3 regions of the Mesorhizobium sp. M1348 genome follow, and region 1 is predicted to be linked to each of the others. Evidence: riboswitches for the same ligand, from Rfam matches in the RefSeq annotation. Region 1 holds a riboswitch; each other region holds the start of a gene.
The links. A riboswitch is a leader RNA that binds a small molecule or an ion and turns the genes downstream of it on or off. The one in region 1 is predicted to bind cobalamin.

Region 1 (4,191 bases):
CCGATCCGGCGAGACTTGCCAACCTCTGCACCAGCGCCGTCATATTCGCCGGTCCGCCCTCGCGGAAATAGCCAAGCAGGCCGTCCAACTCCTCGCGCGGCAGCGTCGAGCCTTCGATCAGCCGCAAATCCTCGTCGTGGCTCTCGCCGGGCAGCAGCGCCAGCTTGATACCGCGATTTCGCGCGATAACGGCGAGCTGGTCGCAGCCATAGCGCCACCACTCATAGCCGCCGAGGATGCGGACCAGAATGACCTTGGCGTGGCGGGCGACGCTGTCGATCCACAGGTCGACGGACATCGGATGGCGCAGGTCGCGCAAGGCGGCGAGCCGCATCGACGGCAGGCGGTGCGCATCTGCCTTCCACGCCGCCGCCAGCCCGGCCAGGTCGCTGTCGGTGAAGGACAGGGCCACGACATCCGCAGGCGTTTGCCTGAGATCGACAGGCTCGGCGAGATCGTCGAGCGAGGCGGATGTGGTGGTGAGGATGTGCATCGCGGCTCGTTACCTGGGGTCAGCCGGCGAGGATACGCTCGATCGCCGGGCGGTTCAGCCCTTTCAGGCCGATGACGACAAGGCGCGAGCGGCGGTCGTCTTCAGCGGTCCAGGCGCGATCGTAATAGTGATTGACGCGCGGACCGACGGCCTGCAGCAGGAGCCGCATCGGCTTGCCGCCGACTTCGACGAAACCTTTGACGCGCAACACGTTTTCTTCCTCCGCCGCCGTGGCGACGCGTAGTGCCAGCTCGTCCGGGTTGGACACGGACGCGATGTCGATGACGAACGAGTCAAAGTCGTCATGTTCGTGGTCGAGCTCGTCGTCGTGATGGGTCTTGCGGTTCTCGATGTCGTCCTCGACGGCGAGGCCGAGGCCGAGCAGCACCGACGGATCGACCTTGCCTTGCGAAGTCGGCACGATCTTCACCGCCCGCGCAACGTGCTTGCCGATGACGGCATTGGCACGGGCCAAGCCGGCTGCGTCCATCAGGTCGCTCTTCGACAGGATGATCAGGTCGGCGCAAGCGAGCTGGTCCTCGAATACTTCCTCGACCGGATCGTCGTGTTCGAGCGTCTCGTCCTGCGCGCGCTGCGCCTGCAGGGCATCCATGTCGTTGGCGACGCGGCCATCAGCCAGCGCCGGCCCGTCGACGACGGCGATGACGCCATCGACCGTGACACGGCTTTTCACCGACGGCCACTGGAAGGCCTGGACCAGCGGCTTGGGCAGGGCCAGCCCGGACGTCTCGATCAGGATATGGTCGACCCTCGGCGTCAGCGACAGGATCTGGTCGAGCGCCGGAACGAAATCGTCGGCCACTGTGCAGCAGATGCAGCCATTGGCCAGTTCGACGATGTTTTCCTCGGGGCAGGTGTCAATGCCGCAGCCCTTCAGGATCTCGCCGTCGATGCCGATGTCGCCGAACTCGTTGACGATGATGGCCAGGCGCTTGCCTTTGGCGTTTTCGAGCAAATGGCGGATCAACGTCGTCTTGCCGGCGCCGAGAAAGCCGGTGACGACGGTGCAGGGAACGCGCGAAAGGGAGGCAGCGGTCATATCGAGTCCTTCAAAAGGTCAAGGGGAGGGATGCGGGCAACCAGGCCGCGCTTCAGGCAATCGGGACGGCCGCGCCATGGAATGAGCCCATCCGTCGAGGTGGCGAACAGCTTTGCGCCGGTCACGAGATCGGCGCCGCTGGTCGCAGTCAGGTCGCCGAAGACGTAACTCCAGCAGCCGTCGCGCAGTATGGCGGCGCTGAGCCGGCGCTTGCAATTGCCGAGGCATTCGACGGTGCGGATTTTGATGTTTTCGCTGGAAGCGGCGCGGCGCGTGTCCTCGGCGAGCAGTTCGCCGGCGCGGGGATGAGCGTCCGAACCGGTCTCGTCACGGCAGGACGAGCAGACGATGACGGTAACTCCGGCCGGGGAATCACCATGGCCGGACAATAAATCCGCTGTCTCAGCCGAAAAACTGCTGTCGCGTTCCAAATCAGGCTCCTTGCCCGGAAAACCCGCCAGGCGATCGGATTCATTTGTCCTAGACGGCAGGTCTCCTGGCTCGCGGGTCATCGCCTGAGTGCCGCCTTCCCGGGAATATCCCAGTGGTTTTCGGCCGAGGCTCGTCGCTTACAGTTGCGGGGACAGCCGCGGATTTGAAATTGAGATTTCGCACCGCATTCCCTCTTGGCCCTTGCCGTTGCGGGCAGGGGACCGTCTGGAACGGATTTAGGCTTGTGAAGGCAGTCGTGTCAACGCACGTCTATGACGCGGCGATATCTGCGAGCGGCTGGCCAAGGTCGCCGGCAGCTGTCACCTCGATGCGCTCAAGCCCGAGCCAACCCTGCATCAGCTTCAATTCCTCGAAGAGTTCGGCAGCGGTTTGTGGCGGGGCGCCGGGCTCCGCATATGCGGCATGGACGCGCAATACGCCGGCCGGGCGGTCGGCCCTGAGGTCGACGCGCCCGACGATGCTGTCGCCGAGCAGGAACGGCAGCACATAATAGCCATACCGGCGCTTTTCGGCCGGCGTATAGATCTCGATGCGGTAGTGGAAGTCGAATAACCGCTCGGTGCGCGACCGCTCGAAGACGACGGGATCGAACGGCGCGAGCAAGGCGCGCGCCTCGATCCTGCGCGGCAAACGGGCGTTCTTGTGGAGATAGGCCGGCTTGTTCCAGCCTTCGACGCTCACCGGTAACAGGTCGCCGGCCTCGACCAGCTCCTCGATGCGACCCTTGATATCGGCGGGCGAGAGGCGGAAATAGTCGCGCAGATCGCCTGCCGTGGCGACGCCGTGGGCGCGGGCGGAGATACGCAGCAATTCGCGGTGGGCGTCCTCGGAGGATGGCACTGGCAAAGCGAGTACCGCTGGCGGCAGTACGTGCTCCGGCAGATCGTAGAACCGCTCGAAGCCGCGGCGATACGCGGTGGTGATGCGGCCGGCCCAGAACAGCCATTCGAAGGCATGCTTGGCATGGCTCCAGCCCCACCAGCCGCCCGAACCCTTCTGGCCTTCGAAAGCCGAAGCCGCGATCGGGCCTCGTTCGGCGACCTCGCGATAGATGTCTTCGATATAGGCGGCGTGCTCGCGGCCCCATTTGGCCAGTCCGCTGTACATTTCGTCGCCGCGCTCGGCCCGCTGCATGCGCCAGCGCATCAGCGGATAGGTCTCGACCGGCAAGAAGGAGGCTTCGTGCGCCCAATATTCGAAGACCATGCGCTTGCGCGTTGCGGCGGCGGCGTCGAGCAGCGCAAGCTTGTAGGGGCCAAGCCGCGAATAGAGCGGCATATAGTGGGCGCGCACCACGGCGCTGACGGAATCGATCTGCAGCAGGCCGGTACGGGCAAGCACGCGGGCCAGATGCCTGCGGTCGGGCGTACCGGCGGGGCGGGGGTCATTGAATCCCTGTGCCGCCAGCGCGATGCGACGGGCCATGCGAAGCGAGATTTTTTCTTTCATCAAGGGGTATCCTGATGATGTTGGACACAGCAGAGAATCTGCGATTTCCGCGCCATGCTAGCAGGGTTTTGGCGGCATCCATGTCAGGAGAGAAAAGTGGAGTAGAAAGTGAAGGAAATCAAACAGGAGCGGATCGGACCAGTTTTCCCGGATATGCCGTCCAGCACCGCGATTTGAACAAGGTTTGACTTGCTTCGCCGAAAGCGCTGCGCTAACCCTCGCCGCGTTGCAGCATAGAGCCCCTTAAAACGGTTCAGTGGTTAAACTGTCACGCTTCCGCAAGTGGGTCCGGTGCTGTAATCAGAGTGGATTGGCCGCCAACGGAAACTGCAGCATGAACGCACTTTTAGGTTCGTACCTGCCCATAGTCCTGTTCATCGGCGTGGCGCTGGTGGTCGGGCTGGCGCTGCTCGCCGCACCCTTCCTGGTGGCCTACCGCAACCCCGATCCGGAAAAGCTTTCGGCCTATGAGTGCGGCTTCAACTCGTTCGACGACGCCCGCATGAAGTTCGACATCCGCTTCTACCTGGTGTCGATCCTGTTCATCATCTTCGACCTGGAGGTGGCCTTCCTGTTTCCTTGGGCGGTGTCGTTCAGTCAGATCGGCATGCTCGGTTTCTGGTCGATGATGGTGTTTTTGGCGGTGCTGACCATCGGCTTTGCCTATGAATGGAAGAAAGGAGCGCTGGAATGGGATTGAGCGACAATTCCGGCACGCTCGTCGCGCCGAAGCCCA
Region 2 (4,191 bases), on a different contig from region 1:
TCGTCTATGGGCCGTTGTTCATGGTGATCACCGGCGAGGGCAAGCTGGCCGGCGGCCTCTTGGTTTCGGCCGGCAATGCGCTTTTGTTCATGGCCATCTTCTGGGGCAGGGCGGGACGGCGTTTCGGCGGCCGGCGCACCATGACGTTCGCCTATTTCGCCATGTCGGCAACGCTGCTGGCGGCCGGCGCCGTCGGCGAGGCCGCACCGCTCGTCACCGGCGCCTTGTTGCTTTGCGGTGCCTTCTTCACCATCGCGCTGGATGCGCTGGGCTCGACCGCCTTCATGCGCTCGGTGCGCTCGTATGAGCGGGCGCAGATGGCGGCGGTCTACCGCACCTATCTCGACTTTTCCGAGCTGACGCCGCCGCTGGTCTATTCGGTGGTGCTGGCGTTCTTCGGCCTGGGCGCGGTTTTCGCGACACTCGGCCTGCTGGCGGCAGTCTGCGGCTTCGTCACCTGGCGCTATCTGCCCAAATCGCTTTGAAGTGCGGCATGCCGCTCGCGCACCCTGTTGTGGAAGCGGTGCAAGTCATATTCCTCGGGCATCAGCACGCCGGCCTTGTGGCGCATCGAGCGCAGGCCCATCTGGTTGACCTCGCAGATATCAGCATCCTCCTCCAGCACCTGGGTACCGAAGGCGATGATGTTGTCGATATCCGCCGCCGGATCGGCGAGCGCTTCGGGCGAAAAAAGCCATTCGGCGGTGAGTTCGGTCTGCTCCGGCCCAAGCGGCACCAGCCGCACGGTCCTGACATAGTCGACATGACCGACGACGAACATCGACGGCAAGCTGGTGGCATAGGTCTGCCCGGCGGCACGCTCGCTCGGCGTCAGGCCGGAAAAGACCGACCCGTGGACGCGTCCGTCGCGCGACCAGGTTTCGGCCCCGGCCCGCAAGCCGCCGGCAAATTCCGGCGCGTCATTGTCGGCGTGGCGCGCCCATTCGGGGTCGTCGTGCCGGCCCATCAGGCCGCGGCCATAGATCGGCACCAGCCGCGACAGGTCCTTGTGGACGCCGGGGCAGTGCAGGCACTCGTTGAAGTTTTCCCAAAAGATCTTCCAATTGCAGTTTATCACCTTGCGCAGCACATGGCCGCTCAGCAGCGTTTCCAGCGGCCAGTTGGCGAGGTCGCCGGATGCCGGATCGAAGGATGTTTCAGCTGAGCCGGCAACATCCTCGGCGAGGTTGGCGAAGACAAAACCGCGCCACACCGAAAGCGCGACGCGGTAGAGCGGATGATCGGCCTTGTCGAAACCGTCCGGCAGCGATTTCGATGGCACGCGCACCAGATCACCGCGCAGCGAATAGGACCAGGCGTGGTAAGGGCAGGTGATGAGCCGCGCCTTCAGCCGGCCTTCGCTCTGCTGGCAAAGCTGCGAGCCACGATGCCGGCAGGTGTTGTGGAAGGCGCGCAATTCGCCGGTCTCGTCGCGCAGCACGACGACCTCCTGCGTGCCTATGCGGAACGTTCTGAAAGCCAGCGGCTGGGCAAGGTCGGCCTCGCGGCAGACCAGCAGCCAGTTGCGATATCAGATGGCCTCGAGATCGCGCTGGTAGGCTGCGATGTCCCAATAGGCCGATGACGGCAGCGTCGGCTCGGCCCGCGTCAGACCGTTGTAGGGACCGCGCTCATTCGGGCTGGGTTGCATGCCGGCTTCTTCCCCATCCGCCAGCCGACACCCGGCGGTAAAAATTGTCAATCGCGGCGCCGGCCGGGCAGCTTGGCGAGGCGGCGCATTCGCCACACGATCCGGCGGAATTTGGTTTGCCGGGCGCGGCGATTCTGCCTATAGTCGCTGATGTCGTCGGTTCCGTTTGGAACCAAGAGGGAATGCGGTGCGGGCGAAATTGTTTGCCCAATGCCGTGGCTGCCCCCGCAACTGTGTGCGGTAGTCCTCTCCATATGCCACTGAAGGTTCGCCTTCGGGAAGGTGGGGAAGGACGCTGATCCGCGAGCCAGGAGACCTGCCGGCGACAGGAAACTGACTTCTATGCCCTCGGGTGGAGGGCGAAAGGACAAGACATGAATACCGCTTCCGTCTCGCTCGGCGCTTCCGTCTCCTCGCAGTCGCGTTTCATGCAGCTGGCGCTTGCTGCATTCCTCGGCATTTTCGTCATGGGCTTTGTCGGCTTCTCGCATATCGATGCGGTCCACAATGCCGCGCACGACTATCGCCACTCGATGGGCTTTCCCTGCCACTGACAAGGGGCTGACATCATGACACTGTTTCGCAACGTCGTGTTCATCGCGGCGATCGCAGGGCTTGTGGCCGGCGTCGCTCTCGCCTGCATGCAGGCCTATGCCACGGTGCCGCTCATCCTGAAGGCCGAAGTCTACGAACAGGCCGGCGGCGGCCATGACCATGCCGCCGCACCTGCGGCACCGGTCGAAAACGCCGGGGGCACGATGGCTATGAGCAGCGCCGCGCCGGCTGAAGCAATGGCTCCGGCGGAGGACGAAGGCTGGGCGCCGGCCGACGGTTTCGAACGCTTTGCCTTCAGCGTCGTTGCCAATATCGTCACCGGTATCGGCTTTGCGCTGGTCCTGGTTGCGGTTTCGGAGTTCGCCGGCGGCATCGGCAATTGGCGTCAGGGCCTGTTCTGGGGGCTGGCCGGCTTTGCCGTGTTCACGCTGGCGCCGGGCCTCGGCCTGCCGCCGGAACTGCCGGCGATGCCGGCGGCCGACCTTGTCCAACGCCAGATCTGGTGGTGGGCAACAGTGGTGGCGACCGCGGCCGGTCTCGGCCTTATCGCCTTCCGCAGATCGCTGCCGCTGGCGGTCCTTGCGGTGGCGTTGATCGTCGCGCCGCATATCGTTGGCGCGCCGCAGCCCGACAGTTTCGAGACGGCGATCCCGGAAGGCCTGCACCACCAGTTCGTGGTGGCGGTGACGCTGACCAATCTGGTGTTCTGGCTGGTGCTCGGCGCGGTCGTCGGCGTGGTGCGCGGCCGCTTCACCGGCACGGCGACCAGCCTGCGCGACAGCTTTGCCTGACCGCGCTGCCGGGGCACTGACCCTTATCATCGGCGGTGCGCGCTCCGGCAAGAGCGCGCATGCCGAGAGGCTGGTGAGTGCCTGTCCGGCGCCGTGGAGCTATCTCGCGACGGCGCAAGCCTATGACGAGGAGATGCGCGAACGGATCGCGCTGCACCGCTCGCGCCGCGGTGCCGGCTGGACGACCATCGATGCGCCGCTCGACCTTGCCGGCGCGATCGAGGCGCTGCCTGACGGCCAGCCGGTGCTGATCGACTGCCTGACGCTGTGGCTGACCAACCATATGCTGGCCGAACATGATGTCGAGGCCGAATGCCGAAGGCTGGCGGATGTGCTGTCGCGGCCGCGTGGCCCCTGGTTCGTGGTGTCCAACGAGGTCGGCCAGGGCATCGTGCCGGACAATGCGCTGGCAAGACGGTTTCGCGACGCCGCCGGCCGGCTGAACCAAGACGTCGCCTCTGTCGCGGACATTGTGCTTTTGATGGTGGCGGGGCTGCCGCTCAGGGTGAAATGACATGGCTGATACCGACCACATCGATCCCAAGGACGAGGAACGCCACCGCGCCAAGATGGCCAAGCGCAAGGCGGTGCAGGACGCCGAGGTTGCAGCCAAGACGGTCGAGAAAGGGCTGTTGATCGTCAACACCGGTCCGGGCAAGGGCAAGACCACGGCCGCCTTCGGGCTGGCGCTCAGAATGCTCGGCTACGGCAAGCGCGTCGGCGTCGTCCAGTTCATCAAGGGCAAGTGGCACACCGGCGAGAAGGACGCCTTTGCTGCCTTCGGCGACCGCGTCGTCTGGCACGCGATGGGCGAGGGTTTTACCTGGGAGACGCAGGACCTGAAACGCGACATCGCGGCGGCCGAGGCCGCCTGGGCCAAGGCACTCGAGCTGATGGCCGAGCCGTCGATCAGCCTCGTGGTGCTTGACGAACTCAACATCGCGCTGCGTTACGACTATCTCGACCTCGAAAAGGTGGTCGCAGCGCTGAAGGCGCGTCGCGAGGGCCTGCATGTCGTCGTCACCGGCCGCAACGCCAAGCCGGCGCTGGTCGAGGCAGCCGACCTGGTCACCGAGATGGGCGTGACCAAGCACCACTTTGCCGCCGGCGTGAAGGCGCAGCAGGGGATAGAATTCTGAGGGCTTTGGCGATCAGGCAGAACGTTCAGAGGAAGATCCAACTCGGATGACGCTT
Region 3 (4,191 bases), on a different contig from region 1:
CGCGGGCAAGCATGACGAGATCCGAAATCTCCCCGACTTCCGGGACACGTGGTGAGTGAATGTCGTAGACTCCGGGCCCGATTTCGTTCGGATATTTGGAACTCGTGAAGGCGTCCAGCAGTTCCATTTTCGAGCGCGACGTCTCAATCGAAATGACATCCGCATCCATTTCAGCGATCGCGTCGATGATCTCGTTGAACTCCGAATAGCACATGTGGGTATGGATTTGAGTCGCGTCCTTTACACCCGTTGAAGCGATCCGGAAGCATTCGACAGCCCAGGCGAGATAGTCGTTCCAATCAGACTGGCGCAGTGGCAATCCTTCGCGAAACGCGGCCTCATCGATCTGGATCATCCTTGCGCCGGACCATTCGAGATCCGTCACTTCGTCGCGGATGGCGAGCGCGATCTGGCGGCATGCTTCGGAGCGCGGTACGTCGTCGCGAACAAAAGACCAGTTGAGAATGGTCACTGGGCCTGTGAGCATTCCCTTCACAGGGTTTTCCGTAAGCGACTGGGCGAATTGCCACCAGCGCAGCGTCATCGGCTTGGGCCTCGATACGTCGCCGAAGATGATGGGGGGGCGCACGTAACGCGACCCATAGCTCTGCACCCAGGCATGCTGGGTGAAGGCGAAGCCGGACAGCTGCTCGCCGAAATGCTGTACCATGTCGTTTCGTTCGAACTCACCGTGCACCAGCACGTCCAGCCCGATCTCTTCCTGCCAGCGAATTGCAGCCTCGATCTCCTTCTTCAGGAAGGTCTCGTAGTCGACATAGCTCAGCTGGCCCTTCGCATGAGCGGCCCGCGCCCTGCGTACCTGCGGCGTCTGCGGGAAGGACCCGATGGTCGTCGTCGGGAACGGCGGCAGCCCGAGCGTGCCGGCCTGGACTCTGGAGCGCTCGGCAAAAGCGCTCTCTCGTCGCTTCATGCTGTCGTCAATGCTGGCGATCCGCCCCTCAACCAGCGGGTCATGGATCTTCGTGGATGTCACGCGAGTGGCGGCAGCCTCGGCAGACGCTTTCAACGCGCCTGCCACCGCATCCCTGCCTTGGGACAGGGCCCGGGCAAGCAACACCAACTCGTCGGTCTTCTGGGCCGCGAAGGCGAGCCACGACCTGATGTCCGCGTCGAGTTCCGTCTCCATGCGGAGGTCGATCGGTATATGCAGCATCGAGCAAGAAGGCGCGATCTCGACGCGGTCCAAGGGCCAGCCGGCGACGATCGGTTTGATGCGGTCGAGAATGGCGGGCAGGTTCGCACGCCAGACGTTGCGGCCATCGATCAAGCCAAGCGAGAGCACCAGATCCTTCGGTGCGAGCCGACCCACCGTTTCCAGCTGCTCGGGAGCGCGCACGAGATCAATATGCAGCCCGGCCAGGGGCAGAGAAACCGCGGTTTCGAGATTGTCTCCCAGCGGCCCGAAATAGGTAGCCAGCATGATCTTCAGCTCGGGCGCGGCTTTCGACAGCTGGCCATAGGCGAATTCGAACGCAGCTCGTTCGTTCGGGTTCAGATCGAGGACAAGCGCTGGCTCATCGATCTGCACCCAGTCGGCTCCAGACAGCTTCAGCCTCTGCAGGAGTTGCTCGTAGACGGGCAGCAGCCGCGGCAGGAGCGCGATGGGATCGAATCCTTTGGCAGGCGATTTCGCCAGCTTGAGGAAGGTGATCGGTCCAAGGATGACTGGGCGTGTGTGAACGCCGAGAGCTTTAGCCTCGATGAAGTAATCGACCGGTTTCGTCGACGAGAGGGCGAACGTCTGATCATCGTTGAGTTCCGGCACAATGTAGTGATAGTTGGTGTCAAACCACTTGGTCATTTCCATCGCGGTTACATCAGACCGATGAGCCGCCTGGTGGTGACCAGCGTGTCGACAATCCTCCGTCTGACCCTGGTTGCCCCGCGCCATTGCGAAGTAGATGTCAAGTGGAACCTCGCCGCTATTCCAGCCGTAACGGGATGGAACGGCGCCGACCATGGCTGCGGTGTCGAGCACATGGTCGTAGAGCGAGAAGTCGTTCGACGGGATTTTCGACACGCCGCGATCGTGCTGCTCCTCCCAGCTAGCGGCACGGAGCGCCTTCGCGGTCGTGAGAAGCTCGGCAGCGGACGATTTTCCGGACCAGTAGCTTTCAAGCGCGAATTTCAGTTCTCGCCGACGACCGAAGCGGGGCACGCCGAGCGTTGCTACAGGAATTTGCTGAGAGACAGTCATGCCAGACCCCGATGGTTGGGGCGTCGGTGACAAGGAAGGCGCTAGCAGGCCGGCACGAACGCCAGGCTGCAGCGGCCACCGAGACACCCCGCCCGTGGACGTAATTCGCCGTGGCAGGTCTCCTGGCTCGCGGGGTCATAGCCTCTACCCGTCTTCCCAAGGCTATTCGCCTCAGTGACATGAGTGGGGTTGGCTCGCCGCTAACAGTTGCGGGGGCAGCGCCGGCATCGCACCGGCTTCCCTCTTAGCTCCGCTGCGGCAGCGCCGTACGGAGAACCACGACGCGGGAGACAATTACAGCAGTTCGCTTCTTTGTCAACGCCGCATAAAGAAATGTTTATGTCGTTATGTTAAATTTCCGTTGGCATGTTGCAAAGGTCGCCTCGAAAGCGAAAACTGTGGAAGCCTTGAGCGGCCGGTAAATCAAAGCAATGACGCACGGCGCCCTTGTCCAGGAGGATAGGAGTTCGTCGGCTGCCGGCGGCAAACGACCGGCAAGCGCCGTGGTGCTGCTTCCCGCATCATGCGAACGCCACCTCGGCGTCGAACTTCGGCTCCGAGCTTCCGACCGCTTCGTTGGTGATCTGCTCGCGACCACATCCGGCTCAATGGCGAGGCTGTTGCCCATGTGGAAACTGTTGGCCGTGATGCCCTCGGTGATACGACACAACGATTTCGAGGGGAGCACCCCGAGGCCCGGCGCAGCGGCCTGTTGCGAAGTGATCGAGGCCAATGTCTCGAACTGCTTGTTCGCAGCCCACCGGCTCAAGATAACCCGGCTCAAACCACCGGGCCAGCTCAAGTCCTGTCCAAATGAGGCCTGAGCGGCAAATCGTCGTGCACGCGCACGGTTTGGCGTTCGATCTTGTGATGCGTCTTGGGCGGACAATCGCCACGGTGCAGCGCGCAGAAGCGGTTCCCCAATTGGAAGCCGAGGGCGGTGAGGGCAAGCCAGCGCCACGGGCGGAGGGGGACTTGGACCTGTTTGCCCTGCTGGACCACAAGTTCGCGACACAGGGCCTCAAGGAGAAGACCAAGACTGATTATGCGCGGGACCTCGCCAAATCATCAAAAGCAGCGGGCAGTCAAAGTTCGGCGCCGATTGACATGGAGATAGCCATCGCGGCGGCCCCCCAGGCGGACCGCAAGCCGGAATACAACCGGGTGCAGGCGGCCAAGCTCGTCCACAAGATGGCGTCGGGCACACACCGGCGATGGGAGAGCGGACCGTGGAGTGCAGGAACTTCACGCCTATCCACGCTCCCGTGGACGTGTCCTGCGGCACATCGGCAGCGATATTGAGGAGGCAGTTGAGCTTCTGGTCGAGCACTCTTACCTGCCACTACCTACGCTTAACGTCATCTCGTACTGAAAACGCACCACGCAAGGTCGAGATGTAACATGCGCCCTTCGTGGATGGTTCTAAGCTTCCTCGGGCGCGGTCAATCTGTGATAACGGTCGCTTGGAACCTCCATCACCGCGACGCGATCAAGGTTGGCGTATCGCGCTCGGTAGTAACCTTCTTCCTCCACTTCGGCGAAACTACACTGGGGAACGTCAAAGGTCGCAGCTTCCAATCCGAAGAAAGTCGTAGCGGTTTCTTCATCCAAGAAGTTCCACTCATCTTCTCCGTCGTCATATGTGACGCGAACATAGGAGGCCATGCGCACGGCTTCCTGATCACCCATCTCTGCGATGATGGCATCGCATTCTTTCTTCAGCTTTCCTGAAACCTCACCCTTATCCCAGTCATCCAAAGCCCGATAGATTTCTGGATGATAATACTCTGGCATCTCCTCTACATCTTCACCGATAAGCTCAATGGTGCGGACATATTGCGGATTTATCAAGAGTATTTTGTTGTCAAGGCTCCAACAATACAGCCATGGCCTGCTTGTGTTATTTCTACGAAGATTATGAAGTTCCTTCAACTGACGTAAAATCGATTCACGCGCCTTTTCATCGATAGGAT

Region 2: linked by a shared signal. The riboswitch ahead of NKH13_RS34485 (CbtB domain-containing protein) and the one ahead of NKH13_RS32545 (DUF1636 family protein) in region 1 are both predicted to bind cobalamin.
Region 3: linked by a shared signal. The riboswitch ahead of metE (5-methyltetrahydropteroyltriglutamate--homocysteine S-methyltransferase) and the one ahead of NKH13_RS32545 (DUF1636 family protein) in region 1 are both predicted to bind cobalamin.

Annotation. Positions count from the first base shown of each region.
Region 1 covers NZ_JAMYLH010000040.1:14,494-18,684, forward strand. The annotation lists gene NKH13_RS32535 (cobaltochelatase subunit CobN) at 1-493, opposite strand, end outside; gene cobW (cobalamin biosynthesis protein CobW) at 513-1,553, opposite strand; gene NKH13_RS32545 (DUF1636 family protein) at 1,550-1,984, opposite strand; cobalamin riboswitch at 2,023-2,226, opposite strand; gene NKH13_RS32550 (winged helix-turn-helix domain-containing protein) at 2,256-3,455, opposite strand; gene NKH13_RS32555 (NADH-quinone oxidoreductase subunit A) at 3,790-4,155, shown strand; gene NKH13_RS32560 (NuoB/complex I 20 kDa subunit family protein) at 4,146-4,191, shown strand, end outside.
Region 2 covers NZ_JAMYLH010000053.1:12,580-16,770, forward strand. The annotation lists partial or broken gene NKH13_RS34475 (MFS transporter) at 1-485, shown strand, start outside; gene NKH13_RS34480 (aromatic ring-hydroxylating dioxygenase subunit alpha) at 464-1,519, opposite strand; cobalamin riboswitch at 1,792-1,989, shown strand; gene NKH13_RS34485 (CbtB domain-containing protein) at 2,026-2,205, shown strand; gene NKH13_RS34490 (CbtA family protein) at 2,221-2,997, shown strand; gene cobU (bifunctional adenosylcobinamide kinase/adenosylcobinamide-phosphate guanylyltransferase) at 2,990-3,511, shown strand; gene cobO (cob(I)yrinic acid a,c-diamide adenosyltransferase) at 3,513-4,136, shown strand.
Region 3 covers NZ_JAMYLH010000037.1:6,427-10,617, reverse strand. The annotation lists gene metE (5-methyltetrahydropteroyltriglutamate--homocysteine S-methyltransferase) at 1-2,218, opposite strand, end outside; cobalamin riboswitch at 2,314-2,514, opposite strand; gene NKH13_RS31835 (hypothetical protein) at 3,194-3,520, shown strand; gene NKH13_RS31830 (helix-turn-helix transcriptional regulator) at 3,641-4,191, opposite strand, start outside.